DNA from 3 places in the Ruegeria sp. AN11 genome. Region 3 is predicted to be linked to each of the others. Evidence: riboswitches for the same ligand, from Rfam matches in the RefSeq annotation. Region 3 holds a riboswitch; each other region holds the start of a gene.
The links. Region 3 has a riboswitch for cobalamin ahead of ACR3EQ_RS16320 (hypothetical protein). Riboswitches for the same ligand answer to the same signal wherever they lie in the genome.
Positions count from the first base shown of each region.

Region 1: it holds a riboswitch for cobalamin, as region 3 does, so the genes downstream of both, ACR3EQ_RS08315 (DUF1636 domain-containing protein) here and ACR3EQ_RS16320 (hypothetical protein) in region 3, are expected to answer to the same signal.
Region 2: it holds a riboswitch for cobalamin, as region 3 does, so the genes downstream of both, ACR3EQ_RS13950 (DUF4198 domain-containing protein) here and ACR3EQ_RS16320 (hypothetical protein) in region 3, are expected to answer to the same signal.

Region 1 is NZ_JBQFJD010000001.1:1,667,225-1,672,016, reverse strand. It holds gene cobN (cobaltochelatase subunit CobN) at 1-916, opposite strand, end outside; gene cobW (cobalamin biosynthesis protein CobW) at 920-1,975, opposite strand; gene ACR3EQ_RS08315 (DUF1636 domain-containing protein) at 1,972-2,352, opposite strand; cobalamin riboswitch at 2,447-2,654, opposite strand; gene ACR3EQ_RS08310 (hypothetical protein) at 3,140-3,475, shown strand; gene ACR3EQ_RS08305 (YybH family protein) at 3,647-4,153, opposite strand; gene ACR3EQ_RS08300 (LysR family transcriptional regulator) at 4,398-4,792, shown strand, end outside.
Region 2 is NZ_JBQFJD010000001.1:2,827,758-2,832,549, forward strand. It holds gene ACR3EQ_RS13940 (cobalt ABC transporter permease) at 1-188, opposite strand, end outside; gene cbiM (cobalt transporter CbiM) at 185-796, opposite strand; gene ACR3EQ_RS13950 (DUF4198 domain-containing protein) at 803-1,588, opposite strand; cobalamin riboswitch at 1,718-1,917, opposite strand; gene ACR3EQ_RS13955 (LacI family DNA-binding transcriptional regulator) at 2,276-3,301, shown strand; gene ACR3EQ_RS13960 (DNA glycosylase AlkZ-like family protein) at 3,306-4,520, shown strand; gene ACR3EQ_RS13965 (fumarylacetoacetate hydrolase family protein) at 4,524-4,792, opposite strand, start outside.
Region 3 is NZ_JBQFJD010000001.1:3,290,312-3,295,103, reverse strand. It holds gene ACR3EQ_RS16335 (bifunctional 2',3'-cyclic-nucleotide 2'-phosphodiesterase/3'-nucleotidase) at 1-700, shown strand, start outside; RNA gene ffs (signal recognition particle sRNA small type) at 854-952, shown strand; gene ACR3EQ_RS16325 (alpha/beta fold hydrolase) at 952-1,860, opposite strand; cobalamin riboswitch at 2,026-2,246, shown strand; gene ACR3EQ_RS16320 (hypothetical protein) at 2,334-2,741, shown strand; gene ACR3EQ_RS16315 (phosphatase domain-containing protein) at 2,743-3,246, opposite strand; gene ACR3EQ_RS16310 (DNA polymerase III subunit gamma/tau) at 3,417-4,792, shown strand, end outside.

The sequences.
Region 1 (4,792 bases), 1.6 Mb from region 3:
CGCGTTCGGCCGCGGCCCACGCTTTGCGGCGTGAAGTTGCCAGAGCGACCTGGAAAACCGGCACACCAGCCGCGTCAAGCGGAGAGGTTCCCGACGCGCCTTTGCCCGAGAAGGAGGTGGCATTTATGATCGCCGAAGGTTCCAGTGCAACAATGTTTCGGCGCATCCAGTCGGCGGCAACAGGCACTTTGAGGGAAGGGGCAAACATGCCCATTGCCTCGAACCCTCGCGTACGCAGGCTGTGGATCAGCGCGGCGACCGGGGCGGTGTCGGCGGAGGTCAGGTAGGCGCGATAGAAAGTGACAATGATGCGTTTCGCATCGTTCGTAAATGCGGCTTCGACCGGGGTTACGCCGCGGTCAGGGCACCATACACCGCATTCCGGAAGGGTTTTGGCCCCCAACACCGGTCCGGCATAAAGACCTGCCGCCAATGCCATCTGCGCCAAAGCGGCCTGCGCCGCGACCTCGCCGCCGGTGTCGCAGAGATGCGCCAGCCGCCGCAGGGTCGAGACGGGCAGGGTGGAATAGTCGTCCAGCCGGGTATCCTCACGCCCGTCGGCGGGCAGAACCGCCAGCGCGATGCCTTTGGCCTGCGCCAGAGCAAGAACCTGCTGCAGCCCGTATGACCAGTAAGGTACCCCACCAATCAGGCGGATCAGGATACCTTTTGCGCCGTCAAGCGTTTGTTCCACATATGTGTCAACGGACAGAGGGTGTTTCAGCGCCGTCAGATTGGCCAACCGCATCGTCGGCATTCGCCCTTCCGGCCCACCGCCGCGATGCCAGCCTGCCGCGAAAGCACCGAGATCGCTGTCCGAAAAGGACAACATCACCAGATCCGCCGGGCTCTGGCCCAGATCGGTCGGGGGCTCGGTTTCTTCAAGCCCGTGGCTTTCGCGGAAGACGACGTGCATGGCTTACTCGGCGGCCTCGGTCACACCCACGAGGATATCCCGGATTTCGGCCTCTTTGATGTCGTCGTGCTCGGCAATGACCACAAGACGCGAGCGGCGCTCCTCGCCGGGTTCCCAGGGGCGGTCGTACTGATGACGCACCCGGGCACCGACAGCCTGAACCAGCAGACGCATCGGTTTGCCGGCAACTGCCGCATACCCCTTGACGCGCAGGATGTTCAGTTCCCTGGCCAGACGTTCGATCTTGGCAACCAGATCGAGTGGGTCACTTTGCTCCGGCAGTTCGACGATGATGCTTTCGAAATCGTCATGTTCGTGGTCGTGGTGACCGTCGTGATGCGACGGACGCGCGTCCATGTCATCCTCGGCTGCGGCTTCCAGACCGAGCACGACGCGGACGTCTACGACGCCTTCGGCAACCTCTACGACGGGCAGCGGGCGCGGGGCCTCGGCTGCGATGATCTCTTTGGCTTTGGCAACACCCTCTGGCCCGGCCAGATCGGGCTTGGTCAGCAGGATGATATCGGCGCAGGATATCTGATCCTCGAACACCTCGGAAAGAGGCGTTTCGTGGTCGATCGAGTCATCGGCCAGGCGCTGGGCATCCACCGCCTCGACATTCGGAGCGAAGCGACCTGCCGCGACCGCCTCGGCATCGGCCAGAGCGATCACGCCATCCACAGTGATTTTCGAGCGGATATCGGGCCAGTCAAAGGCTTTCAGCAGCGGCTTGGGCAGGGCGAGGCCGGAGGTTTCGATCAGAATGTGATCGGGGCGCGGGTCCAGCGCCATCAGCGCTTCGATGGTCGGAATGAAATCATCGGCCACGGTGCAGCAGATGCAGCCGTTTGCCAGTTCCATGATGTTCTCTGCCGGACAATCGGGAATGGCGCAGGATTTCAGAATATCGCCATCGACGCCCACGTCGCCGAATTCATTGACCACGACCGCCAGACGTTTGCCCTGCGGGTTCTGCATCAGGTGCTTGACCAGCGTTGTCTTCCCCGAGCCCAGAAAGCCGGTGATCACAGTGACGGGTAATTTCTCAAGAGTGCTCATTTCAGGGCTCCAATCGGGGGAATGCGGGAGGCGCAGTTTTTGCGGAAATGTTCGGGGCGCTCACGCCATTTGACCAAGCCGTCCTCGGTCGCCAGATATTTGGTCGCACCGTCGACAATGGCGTCAACGTGTTCGGCTTCGTTCAGGTTCTCATAGACAAAGGTCCAGCGACCCGGTCCACCGCGCAGCACGATCGAGCAGCCCTGATCGCAGTTCGACAGGCATTCGACGGGTTTCAGCGTGATGCCTTCGGGCAGGTCGGCCTGTTGCAGCGCTTTGTGCAGCAATGTGCCGGGGCGTTTTTCATCATCCTCGACGGGCAGTCCACGGCGGCACGTGGTACAGACCAGCAACTCGACTGGTGCGGTCTCGGTCATGTCTCTCATCCCCCCAAATCCTCTTCGCGGGGGACGGGGTTTCATGCGGGCCACGCGTCTGCACATGGACCCGACACCGGAACACCCCGCCCGGTTTCTTCTTCGGGTGCTGGCAGGTCTCCCGGCTTGCGGATGTCAGAGACTTGCTCTGGCAGATGTCCCGCCTTCCCGGCCTTTCGGCCAGTGGCTATGGGCACCCTCTCCGGTCACGGTCGCGGGGGCGGCTGCGTTTGACGGAAAAACCGCTGACGCATTCCCTTTTCATCCATCCAGGGATGGACACCAACGGGTCGGACATGCGGCACAGGCGGGGGACTTGTCAAGCTTCAGGATGCGCGGTTTCGCCGCCGGAAGGAAAAAGCGACCTGAGGTGGTCACTCAGCGGCATCGCCGGGCGTTCACGGCGCCCGAAAACCTGCGTGATTGAGGTGTTCCGTGTGATGTTCGCTGATTTTGGAAGGGGTCGGCGGGAACCGGACGGGCGGGGCGGATTCGGCTTCAGAACCACTGGGGCAGGCCGCGTGTGGACGTTGCGGCGACCAACCGCCTGTCATTTCGGGCATCGCTAAACTGAGGGATTGGGGTTTCGTTGATTAAGTAACCGCCGTTCCGACCGGCTCGGGGTACTCCATTTTAGTATTCGCGCAAGACCCGGCAAAAACGACCGCTTCGAGATCAAATCTGATGGCCGTCTTGCCGTGCACAGAGTAGCCAGATTTTTTGCAAAATTATGCCTCAAACTGCCCTTAGCGGGCGTCGGCGAACAGAATATGCCAGGAAACAAAAAATGAAAAAGTTAGCAGCTTTTCTTGTGTACTTACCCGTCGTTGCAGTTGCGGAAGACCGGGTGTTCGAGTGTGAAGCGGCGGATGCAAAATATCCGGAAATGGCGGCCACGCTGGTCAAATACGAGGGCCAGAACAAAGGGCATATTACCATTGGTGATATCGACAATAAGGCTGAGGTGTATCCCGGCCTCGACACCCTGACTTACCTGTATATCGGTGACGGCTTTACCCTGAATTACAACGTGAATCTCAAGACTGGCACGTTTGACTATTCGGCTTCGGGCAGCAAATCCGGATGGGGCAAAGGCAGCTGCAAGGAAGTTGTGGCCCAGTAATTCGCTAATGCCCGGTCTGCGGGTTGGGCCTTTCGGTTGCCGAGAAAAGTACTTGCCTGGTTCCGTCCTGAGGCCAATGTAGTTGGCCGTGGACGGAACCCGGTTAAAAGCGGCCGATCCAGTATGTGTCCAGGCCATCTGGGCGGCGTGCCAACCAATCAAAGCTTTTGATCAGCAAGGTTCGGCACGCCCCGAACACGCGGGCGCGATTGATCTGCCGGCGCTGAAGGTATTCGCGTTGGACCAGATATCCCGCGCCACGCGCCATGTTCCGTCATCTTCGAGATGGTAGATATTGATGCCATGGCCGGTGGAAACAGTGGCAGGGCCCGGGTCACGCGGAACATCGGTGGCGGTAAACTCATAACGCTCAAACGCCCAGCTCGCCGCCACAACAAACTCCACTGATTGCTTTTTCCAACGGGTGTGAACGGCGTCGAAATACCCGCGCACCCAAGGCCCGACCTTGGCTTTGCCTTCCATAACAGGCGCGCCGGGTGCGATGAAGACCACGTCATCAGTGACCGTCTCAAGGAATTGATCCAGTTTGTTCGAGTTGATCGCTGCAAGATACGCTACGTGTGCGGCTTGCGGAGTCTCGGCTTTGGTGTCGGGCAGCGCCGGTGTCGCGATAGCCAACCCTATTCCAGTAAAAAGCATGGTTATCCTGATAGTCATATCGGCCTCCAAGCATTTGCGGCGATTGGACCTTGCCGGTTGTTCAAACCCGCCTATCAACGCAAAACGCATTGCAGGACGATCGTATTGCAACGCAATTCGACAGGCTTTTAGGGCAATCGCAATTTCAGATAGCTACACCACTGATTGCTCGTTTTGCATCGGGTGTATTTCTCGACAATAGTTACGTTTGGTGTACCTTGCGAGGCAGGAAAAAATTGCAATCATTAAGTATGTCTACTGAATGATCCTTATTGACTGGCATAAGTTGCCGCCGCTTACGACCCTCAGGGCGTTCGAGGCGACCGGCCGTTTAGGCGGCTATTCTGCTGCGGCGCGTTCACTGAACGTAACCACGGCCGCAATTGCCCAACAGGTGCGAAAGCTTGAGGCTGATCTGGGGATTCCACTTGTGCGCCGAGAGGGCCGCGGACTTGCTTTGACCGAGGCCGGTCGGACGCTGGCCAGCACGCTCAACGACGCATTCGAACAGATCGCAAAAGGCATTGATGATGTGACGGCTCAGGAGGCCGCTCGCGGTGTGAGTGTGTCTACCACTGTCCGATTTGTCGACGCGGTCATCATGCCACGTCTTGGCGGCTTCTGGGCGGAACACCCCGGCATCCAGGTGTCCTTCGC
Region 2 (4,792 bases), 460 kb from region 3:
GTGCGACCCAGTTCAGAGCCATCGGGGCCATAGACGATGACTTCCTGGTCTGCGGCCATATCGCCATTGGAAAACCCCAGCTCGCCTTCGATTGCGTCGCCTGCCGGAAATACGCCTGCAATAACCTTGTGCGCAAGAGCCGGGAGCGGGGCGAGAGCAAGCGTACAAACAAGGATCAACTGTTTCATGTGGACGCAACCTTTACAAAAAGTTCCGGTTTGACCTTGCGGGCCAGAAGAACGGCAAAACCTGTCAGCACGGCCTCGATAGCCATGACGGGAATGTGGGCGAAAAAGACAAGCTTGGCAGCGGGCAGGAACTCATCGCCGGACAGCGCCAGCGAGACCGCGACAAAAGCCGTCGTGGCCGCGATCGAAAACGCGCCGCCGATGCCGCCCCAGATCGCCCCATGAACAGGTGAGCCACGTGCGATCAGGCGACCAAAGATCATCCAGGTCAACACCGCCGGAAGAGCGATATTCACCGTGTTGATCCCCAGCACGGTCAATCCGCCGAAACCAAAGAACACGGCCTGCAGCAGCAAGCCGACAAAAAGGGCCGGAAAGGCGGCCCAGCCGAGCAGAAGCCCGGCCAGACCGTTCAGAATCAAATGCACAGACGACGGGCCAATCGGCACATGGATCAGCGAGGCGACAAAAAAGCTGGCCGACAACACGCCCGCCGTGGGAATGCGATCCAGATCCAGCGATTTCAGGCCCAATGCGATCCCGCCAGCCGCGGCGACCGCACCGCCGATCACGACAGGGTTGGAAAGGGCTCCGTCGACGATGTGCATTCAGGCTTACTCCAGATCCCAGGCGCGGATCCAGATGACCGCATCCTGGCTCAGCTCTTTGCCTTCATGCTCGGTTTCCGGACCCACGCCCAAAGCGGCGAAGCCCCAGTACCCGGCTTTTGGCACACCAAAAGTGAAATATCCGTTGTCATCCGAAATCGCGACCAACGCGCCGCCCGGCAATGGGGACACGGTGGCGCCCTTCGCGCCGGTGCCGGTCATGTCCGGTGCTGCGGCGATGTACTCGATTTCGATTTCTGCGCCGGCGACGGGCTGTCCCTCGCTCAAAACGCGACCGGTAAAGGTTGACCCGGCGATGATGTTGTAAGGCTTGTTCAGCGGCAGAATCTCGGTGGCCAGCCCCTGCGGCTGATCCCAGTCGGTCGGCAGTTCGTTTCGGTTGAGGTAAGCCTTGGTGATCTGCTGGATATAGATATCCTCGGATTCTTCGTAGTAAGGCGCAGGAACTGTAACCACCACATAGTCACCCGAGCGTTTCACCGGCACTGAACCCAGGAACGCTTTGGCAATGTTGTCCGGTCCTTCAAAAGTGGTTTCTTCCAGCGTATCCATCAGATCGGTTTTTTCACCGTTGTGGATTACAAAGAATTCTTCCGGTTTTTCCAGGGTCATCACGTGACCGGCTTCAAACGGGTGCCAGAAAACCAGTTTGACCGGAACGTCACCGGGGCGTTCGATCATCGTGTCGTCGGTATATTCCAGCAGGAAATGGGCCTGCGCCAATGCAGGCATCGCCAAAGCAGCCGTGGCAGCCACCAGCAGTTTTTTCACAAATCGAGTCCTTCTCACGTCGCGCCATCCCCGGCGCAAATTTACTTTGACGATGGGGAACGCGAAGCCATCTGCCTTGTCGGGCAAACAGATCCGGCGCACACCCCGTCGCCGATGATGAACGCCCCTTCCAAGGGCGCATGTTCGGCAGGTCTCCTGACTTGCGGGTCAAAGCGCTAAACTAACCTTCCCGGGATACCCCAGTGGCATTATCAGCCGCGCTCGCCGCCTACAGTTGCGGGGGCAGTTGCAGAGTTGGCGAAATGTGCCGCACTGCATTCCCTATTGCTTCCGAGGATGTCCCCGGAACCGAACATGGCGCGTTCATGCCAGAATATGTAAGACACGGTCAACAATTGATTGCGGCGTTGCATGCGCCATTTGCGAAATCAGGAATTGCATGTTCGCGCTTGCTACGCGGTTTGGTATGCGCCACCGCGAGTGTGTGTATTTTCCTAGATCTCTTTCCGCGTTCAATAGTCGTCGGTTCAGTTCGCGGACTTGAGATTTTTAGGCCTGAAACTGCGGGCGTTGACTCGCGTGTAAAATTGAACTCGCCGCAAATATGTAGGGTCGCTCCGATGCACAAAAGGTCCGACCGGCCCAGCGTTCGACGCCGAAGCAGAGTTGTTGTATTTGTCGCCGTGTTCACGCTACCATCGGGCAAAACAACAGTGCAGGTGCCTCGTGACCACAGAAACAAAACGCCCGCTTACCCTTCGCGATGTCTCGGAAGCGTCGGGGGTATCCGAAATGACGGTCAGCAGGGTCCTGCGCAATCGGGGTGATGTTTCGGATGCGACCCGAACACGGGTTCTGGCCGCCGCGAAAGAGCTGGGATACGTGCCCAACAAGATTGCGGGCGCGCTAGCATCCAGCCGGGTCAATCTGGTCGCGGTCATCATCCCCTCACTGTCCAACATGGTCTTCCCCGAGGTCCTGACCGGCATCAATCAGGTTCTGGAAGACACCGAATTGCAGCCAGTGGTCGGCGTAACCGATTATTTGCCGGAAAAAGAGGAAAAGGTCCTTTACGAGATGCTCTCGTGGCGGCCTTCGGGCGTGATCATCGCAGGGCTGGAACACACGGAAGCGGCCCGGGCAATGCTGGATTCCGCGGGCATTCCGGTGGTCGAAATCATGGACACCGACGGCAAACCCGTGGATGCGATGGTCGGCATTTCGCACCGCCGTGCCGGTCGCGAAATGGCGCAGGCCATTCTGAAGGCCGGATACCAGCATATCGGTTTCATGGGGACCAAGATGCCTTTGGACCACCGCGCGCGCAAACGTTTCGAAGGCTTTACCGAAGTTCTGGGCAAACACGGGATCGAGATCGAGGATCGCGAGTTCTACTCGGGCGGGTCGGCACTGGCCAAGGGGCGCGAGATGACGCAGGCGATGCTGGAACGGTCGCCGGAACTGGATTTTCTGTATTATTCCAATGATATGATCGGCGCTGGCGGACTGTTGTACCTGCTGGATCAGGGGATAGACATCCCTGGTCAAATCGGGCTGGCGGGGTTCAACAATGTCGAACTGCTGCAAGGTCTGCCCCGCAAACTGGCAACCATGGATGCCTGCCGGCTGGAAATTGGCCGTCAGGCCGCAGGGATCATCGCCGCACAGCTAGCCGACCCGGAAGCCGAGATTGAAACCCGCGTAACCCTGACGCCAAAGATCAGCTACGGCGACACACTGAAGCGGCGTTAGAGTCTTGGCATTGCCGAAACTGGACAACCGGACAGCCCGTGCGGTGTTCATGGATCGTCACTTGTTGTCCGAAACCCCGTCGGGCAGCGCAAAGGGCGCGGATCTTCTGGACCTGATCCGACGGCTTGGTTTTGTTCAGCTGGACAGTATCAACACCGTGGCCCGCGCCCATGACATGATCCTGTTTTCGCGCAGGTCCACCTATCGCAGCACACATCTGAAGCGCCTGTATGAACGGGACAGGGCGCTGTTCGAGCATTGGACACATGACGCCGCCGTCATTCCGATGGAGTTCTACCGGCATTGGCACCTGCGCTTTCAGCGCGACGCCGATTTGTTGAAAGCCCGCTGGAAGAATTGGCGGCGGGATGGATTTGAACAACAGTTCGCCTCGGTTCTGCTGCACATCCGCGATCACGGTCCGGTATCCTCGTCCGATGTGGGAAAGGACGAAAAGAAAGGATCGGGCGGCTGGTGGGACTGGCACCCGTCCAAAACCGCGCTGGAGTTCTTGTGGCGCTCGGGCGCGCTGACCGTCATTGGCCGGGACGGCTTTCAGAAACGCTACGACCTAACCGAACGGGTGATCGAAACTCATCTGTGCCCCGGTCATGCACCATGCGACGCCGAAAAAACGGTGGACTGGCTGTGCAACGCCGCCCTCGACAGGTTGGGGTTTGCAACATCGGGCGAACTGGCTGCGTTTTGGGATACGGTCAGCGCGGCCGAGGCGAAAGACTGGTGCGCCGCAGCCCAAAAAAGCGGCGAGATTGAAGAAATCGAAATCAGCTGCGCGGATGGCCGTACAAGGAAAGTGCTTTCCCGCCCGGGCTTGGTTGAAGAGGCCCGTGAACTGCCCGCGCCACCGGGCAGGATTCGCGTGCTCAGCCCGTTTGACCCGATGCTGCGGGATCGAAACCGTGCCGAACGCCTGTTCGGGTTTCACTACAGGATCGAAGTGTTTGTGCCCGCGCCCAAAAGAACCTACGGCTATTATGTCTTTCCCCTGCTCGAAGGTGATCGGCTGATCGGCCGGATCGACATGAAGGCCCACAGGGATTGCGGCGAATTGCGGGTACAATCCGTCTGGCCCGAGCGAAAGTTGCGCTGGTCAGAGGCGCGCACCCGGCGTCTGGAGGCCGAGCTGGACCGGGTGCGCAGGTTTGCCGGCCTTGATCGTGTTGAGCTTGCCGACGGCTGGCTGAAAGACCCTAAATAGGCTCTATTCAGCCTTTGACAGGGTCAGGTGGATCGGTTCAAGACCGTCAATTCCGCCATCAATCACATCACCGGCCTGGACCGCACCAACACCGGCCGGGGTGCCTGTCATGATCAGATCGCCCGGACGAAGGTGATAGTAATTTGAAAGATGGCTCACGATCTCATCAATTTTCCAGATCAGCTCATCTAGGGTCGCATCCTGCCGGACTTCACCGTTGACGCTCAGATGAATGCGCTTGTCTTTGTCCGGCGACCAGCTCTCCGACCGGG
Region 3 (4,792 bases):
GCACAGCTATTTCAGCTTTTGCGCACCAGATCGGGGCCTCGCGCTGGTCGCCAGCGCCCAGGCAGCAGCATTGAACCTCCATCTGGACGAAGACCTGCGGGGGCTTCCACTGTTGTCCGCTGTTTCGCCCTGCAAGTTCGGAGGCCGCGCGGGACCGCGCTCCTACACGGAAGTACCGCCCGGAAAGGTTCGGTTGCGCAATGTTTCGGATCTTCATTCTTTCCCGAATGAACTGCGCGCCGCGCTTGTCACCGGCGACATGGTCCGTGACTGGCTTGAAATGTCGGCGGGCATTTTCAATCAGGTGGATGCAGGAGCTGTCCGCACTCTGACCGATGAAACACGGGCCGGGCATAACTTCGATGTGCTGTTCGGCCTGACCTATCGGATCGATCTTTCCCAGCCGGCGCGTTTTGATTCTCACGGAATGCTGGTCGATCCCGCTGCAAACCGTGTCCGCGAGATTTGCTGCGGTGGAATCCCTGTTGAACCCACCCAGAAATTCGTTGTGGCCCTGAACAGTTACCGGGCCAGCGGCGGCGGACACTTCCCTGTTGCGCATCAGGCCCGGCAGATCAATCTGCCGGCCTTACCCATCAGGCACGTCCTGCGCGACTATCTTTCGGGGGGATTACCGGGCGACCCGATGCAATCTGCGCCCTTCCCCTTCAGCCTTGTCCGGCTTCCCGGGCACGCTTAGATTCTGAAAACCGGGCCGGGAGCAAGGGCGCATCTTTCCGAACTGGACGCATACGATCCGCATGTGCTGGGGCATGACCCGGAAGGCTTTCTGCGGATCAGACTGTCACTCTGACGGGTTGTCTTCCTGGCGCAACTTCCCTATATCGACGATTGAGAGGTTGGCGCGGGCGAGCGCCTCGCCAACCTGGTCAGGTCCGGAAGGAAGCAGCCACAACGAGCCCCGCTTGGGTCGATGTCCAACCTCTCACTTCATCCCGCAATCGTCACATCTTTCCGGTCGGAACGGACTTGCTGCTCCGCAGACTCGATCAGCCTCGGCCAGACCGCTTTGTTTTTGCGCGCAAAAACACCAATGTGGCCAATGGATTTCAGCCCGAAATCCTTTGGTTCAAGCACATGACGGTTGGCGTCCGGGCCGTATAGCTCGGCCAGCCTCCAGACCGCATTTTCAGGCACCATCTGGTCGTCCGAAATCGCAAACAGGTCAACCGGACCACCGGCCCGCGGCCAGGTCGCTGCGGGCAGGCTTTGGCCAATTTCAGGCAAATAGCTGTTCGGCGAGGTGCACCATTTTCGCCATTGCCAGTAGACCTTTGACGGCAGGTCCGAGCCAAACCCAATGGCCTTGCCGGGCAGATACCCCAGCATATGAACTGCAAAAGGCGCATGACCGTACCAGAAGATTCCGGCCAGCCCCCTGTAGGGCCACGGATGATCCGACAACGTAACCAGGCCTGAACACACACAAATCATCCGGTCGACCTGATCCACATCCGATTGCAATGGCCCAAGCATACCCCCCAGCGAATGACCAATGGTCCACTGCCGCGCACTTGGGAATCGCCGCCGCATCTCGGCCCGGGCCGCGGGAATATCGACCAGCGCCCAATCGGACATGGTGACACGCGAATCCTTCAGGCGCCCCGATAACGATTTTCCGAAATCGCGGTAATCATAGGTGAGGCAGGCAATGCCCTGCTCTTCCGCCAGCCACCGGGCAAAATGCTGATAATAGTCCTGGGGAACGCCGGTCGCGCTGTTCAGAACAACTACGATATCAGGCGCTGCAACAGGCAGGTACAGGCGACCCGACAGCATCGCCGTCCCGGCGGGAAATCGTATGTCTTCGGTCAAGACCCGTTCCTGTATGTCCAACATCTCATGCTCCGCTCTCAACTGAACAGTTCAGTTCACCTATCTGTCAGGCCAGTCGCCCACTCAAGTCAACCCGGTGCAAACATGACCAAACGTCCGCTTTCCCGACCACGCATCGGACCAAATGCCTCGGCCCGCGCTATGCGCTTGACTCGGGGACCCGGAAACCGCTAGCGATGAGGCGATGGTTTCCGCGCCCTTTCCGGGGCCGGGATGAAAAGGGAACACGGTGCGGTTCTGTCTGGCATTGCCGGAAGGAACCAAGGCCGAGACTGCCCCCGCAACTGTAAGCGGTGAGCAATGCCGAAACACCACTGGCCGAAGGGCTGGGAAGGTCGGCAAAGCGATGACCCGCAAGTCAGGAGACCTGCCATCGATACTGAAACCGAAACTCGGGCGGGGTGTCCGGGCAGGTCCTGATGGCATAGCCCCGTCACACCTGATCCTTGCCCCGCGCCGCGCGCGGAGGGCGCATTATGATCTGGAAGACAAGGACACACGAATTTTCTGCCACTGTGTGCCAGCGCACCGGCAAACCCTGTCCGGCACTGGCGCAAATGGCGCGGGCTCTGACGCGCGCCGTGGCAAGCGCCGGCCCGGCCGCAACCCCGCAATTCGCCGTTGAAGGCAGCAGCGAGCTTGCCCATTGCCCCGAAGGGTGCATGGCCCGGTTCCACGCGCGGCCAGACAAAATCCGGGTGTTTTGCGGAACGAATGAGGAAACTCCGGGCGACAGGTTGGAGGATTATGCAGACATGATGTTCTGCGCAGAGTTCCGTGCGCTGCCGTCCGCAATTCTGTCGGACCCGCCCTGCGCCATGCTTGAAGCTTCGGCCCTGGCAGGTCGCCAAGTGGCGGCCCAGACCGGACATTTGTCGGCCTAAGCTACGGGTCCGCGCTGGCCGGAATCAATTGCGTGGCCCATGCCAGTTGTGCATCTGTTTCAACCGCACAGGGCCGCACCGCCCTCAACCGTTTCAGGGCTGCACCCGGTTGCTCGCCGCATTCGACCATCAGGCGCAACACCACCATTCCGGACCGGCCACAGCCGCCCCGGCAATGCACCAGAATGCGCCCGCCCCCTGACAGGGCATGGCGGACGGCCGCGCTTACATCGGGCCAGCGCGCGGTCACGGCGTCGGGGGGTGCACCGAAATCTTCGACCGGCAGATGGACCCAGCGGCAGGCGCGCGCCTGAATGTCGGTTCCGAAGTCACGCGCGCCGTCCTGCAGCATCTCGACTTCGGTCGTCATTGAAATGACAAGACCGGGCTTCCAGTCGGAAATCGCATTCAGGTCCTGGACATATTTACCCCCACGCCCCGGCATTGATGTCAGGGCCAGAGTACCTCCTCCGACCTGCAGCGCATGAATAATCATCTGAGACATGCAACGCGCCCTCCTTAATCGTTACGCACAAGAATCCGGTCAAAAATGCTTTCGCCTTCATTTTTACGCGCATCCCGAAGCATTCCCAAATGAATTTCGCGAACCGGCTGTGGACGCAGGCGGCGGCGCACTCTACGCTGCACTTCTGATACGAATCCGACAGAGCAGAAATGACCGACACGCCAAGCCCCGCTTATCAGGTTCTTGCCCGCAAATACCGCCCGGAAACCTTTGCCGACCTGGTTGGTCAGGATGCCATGGTGCGCACCCTGAAAAACGCGTTCGAGGCAGACCGGATCGCGCAGGCCTTCATCATGACCGGCATCCGCGGCACCGGCAAAACGACGACGGCGCGGATCATCGCCAAGGGCATGAACTGCATCGGCCCCGATGGCGACGGCAAACCGACGACCGAACCCTGCGGCCAATGCGAACATTGCGTGGCGATCATGGAAGGCCGCCATGTCGACGTGATGGAGATGGACGCCGCCAGCCGCACCGGCGTGAACGACATCCGCGAGATCATAGACAGCGTCCGCTATCGTGCCGCCAGCGCACGCTACAAGATCTATATCATCGACGAGGTTCACATGCTCTCGACCAGCGCGTTCAACGCGCTGCTCAAGACGCTTGAGGAACCGCCCGAGCATGTGAAATTCATCTTCGCGACCACCGAAATCCGCAAGGTTCCGGTGACGGTCCTGTCGCGCTGCCAACGCTTCGACCTGCGCAGGATCGAACCCGAGGACATGATCGGTCTTCTGAACAAGATCGCCGCCGCCGAGGGCGCCCAGATCGCAGAGGACGCACTGGCGCTGATCACCCGAGCGGCCGAGGGTTCAGCGCGTGATGCAACTTCGCTGCTGGATCAGGCGATCTCGCACGGGGCCGGGGAAACCAGTGCCGATCAGGTCCGGGCGATGTTGGGTCTGGCGGACCGGGGCCGCGTCCTGGACCTGATGGACATGATCCTGCGCGGCGACGCGGCGGGAGCTCTGACAGAGCTAAGCGCTCAGTACGCCGAGGGCGCCGACCCGCTTGCCGTGCTGCGCGACCTGGCCGAAATCACCCATTGGGTGTCCGTGGTCAAAATCACGCCGGACGCGGCCGAGGACCCGACCGTTTCGCCCGACGAACGCGCACGCGGACAGCAAATGGCCGAAGCCCTGCCGATGCGTGTCCTGACCCGCATGTGGCAAATGCTGCTGAAAGCACTCGAAGAGGTCTCAGCCGCGCCAAACGCCATGATGGCGGCGGAAATGGCCGTCATTCGGCTGACCCATGTGGCCGACCTGCCAAGCCCGGAAGAACTGATCAAACGTTTGCAGGACGCACCTCCACCCACGCCGAACGGAGGCCCCGGTGGCGGCATGGCCGTACCCTCGCACGCCCCGGTACAACCTCAGGCATCGGCAAGGTCTTCCTACGTTTCCGCTCCACACGGTCCCGCCGGCGCGCCGACTGCGGCCCTGGCACAGGACGTCCAAACTGCTCTGGCGCGCTATCCGACCTTCGAACATGTGGTCGAACTGATCCGGACAAACCG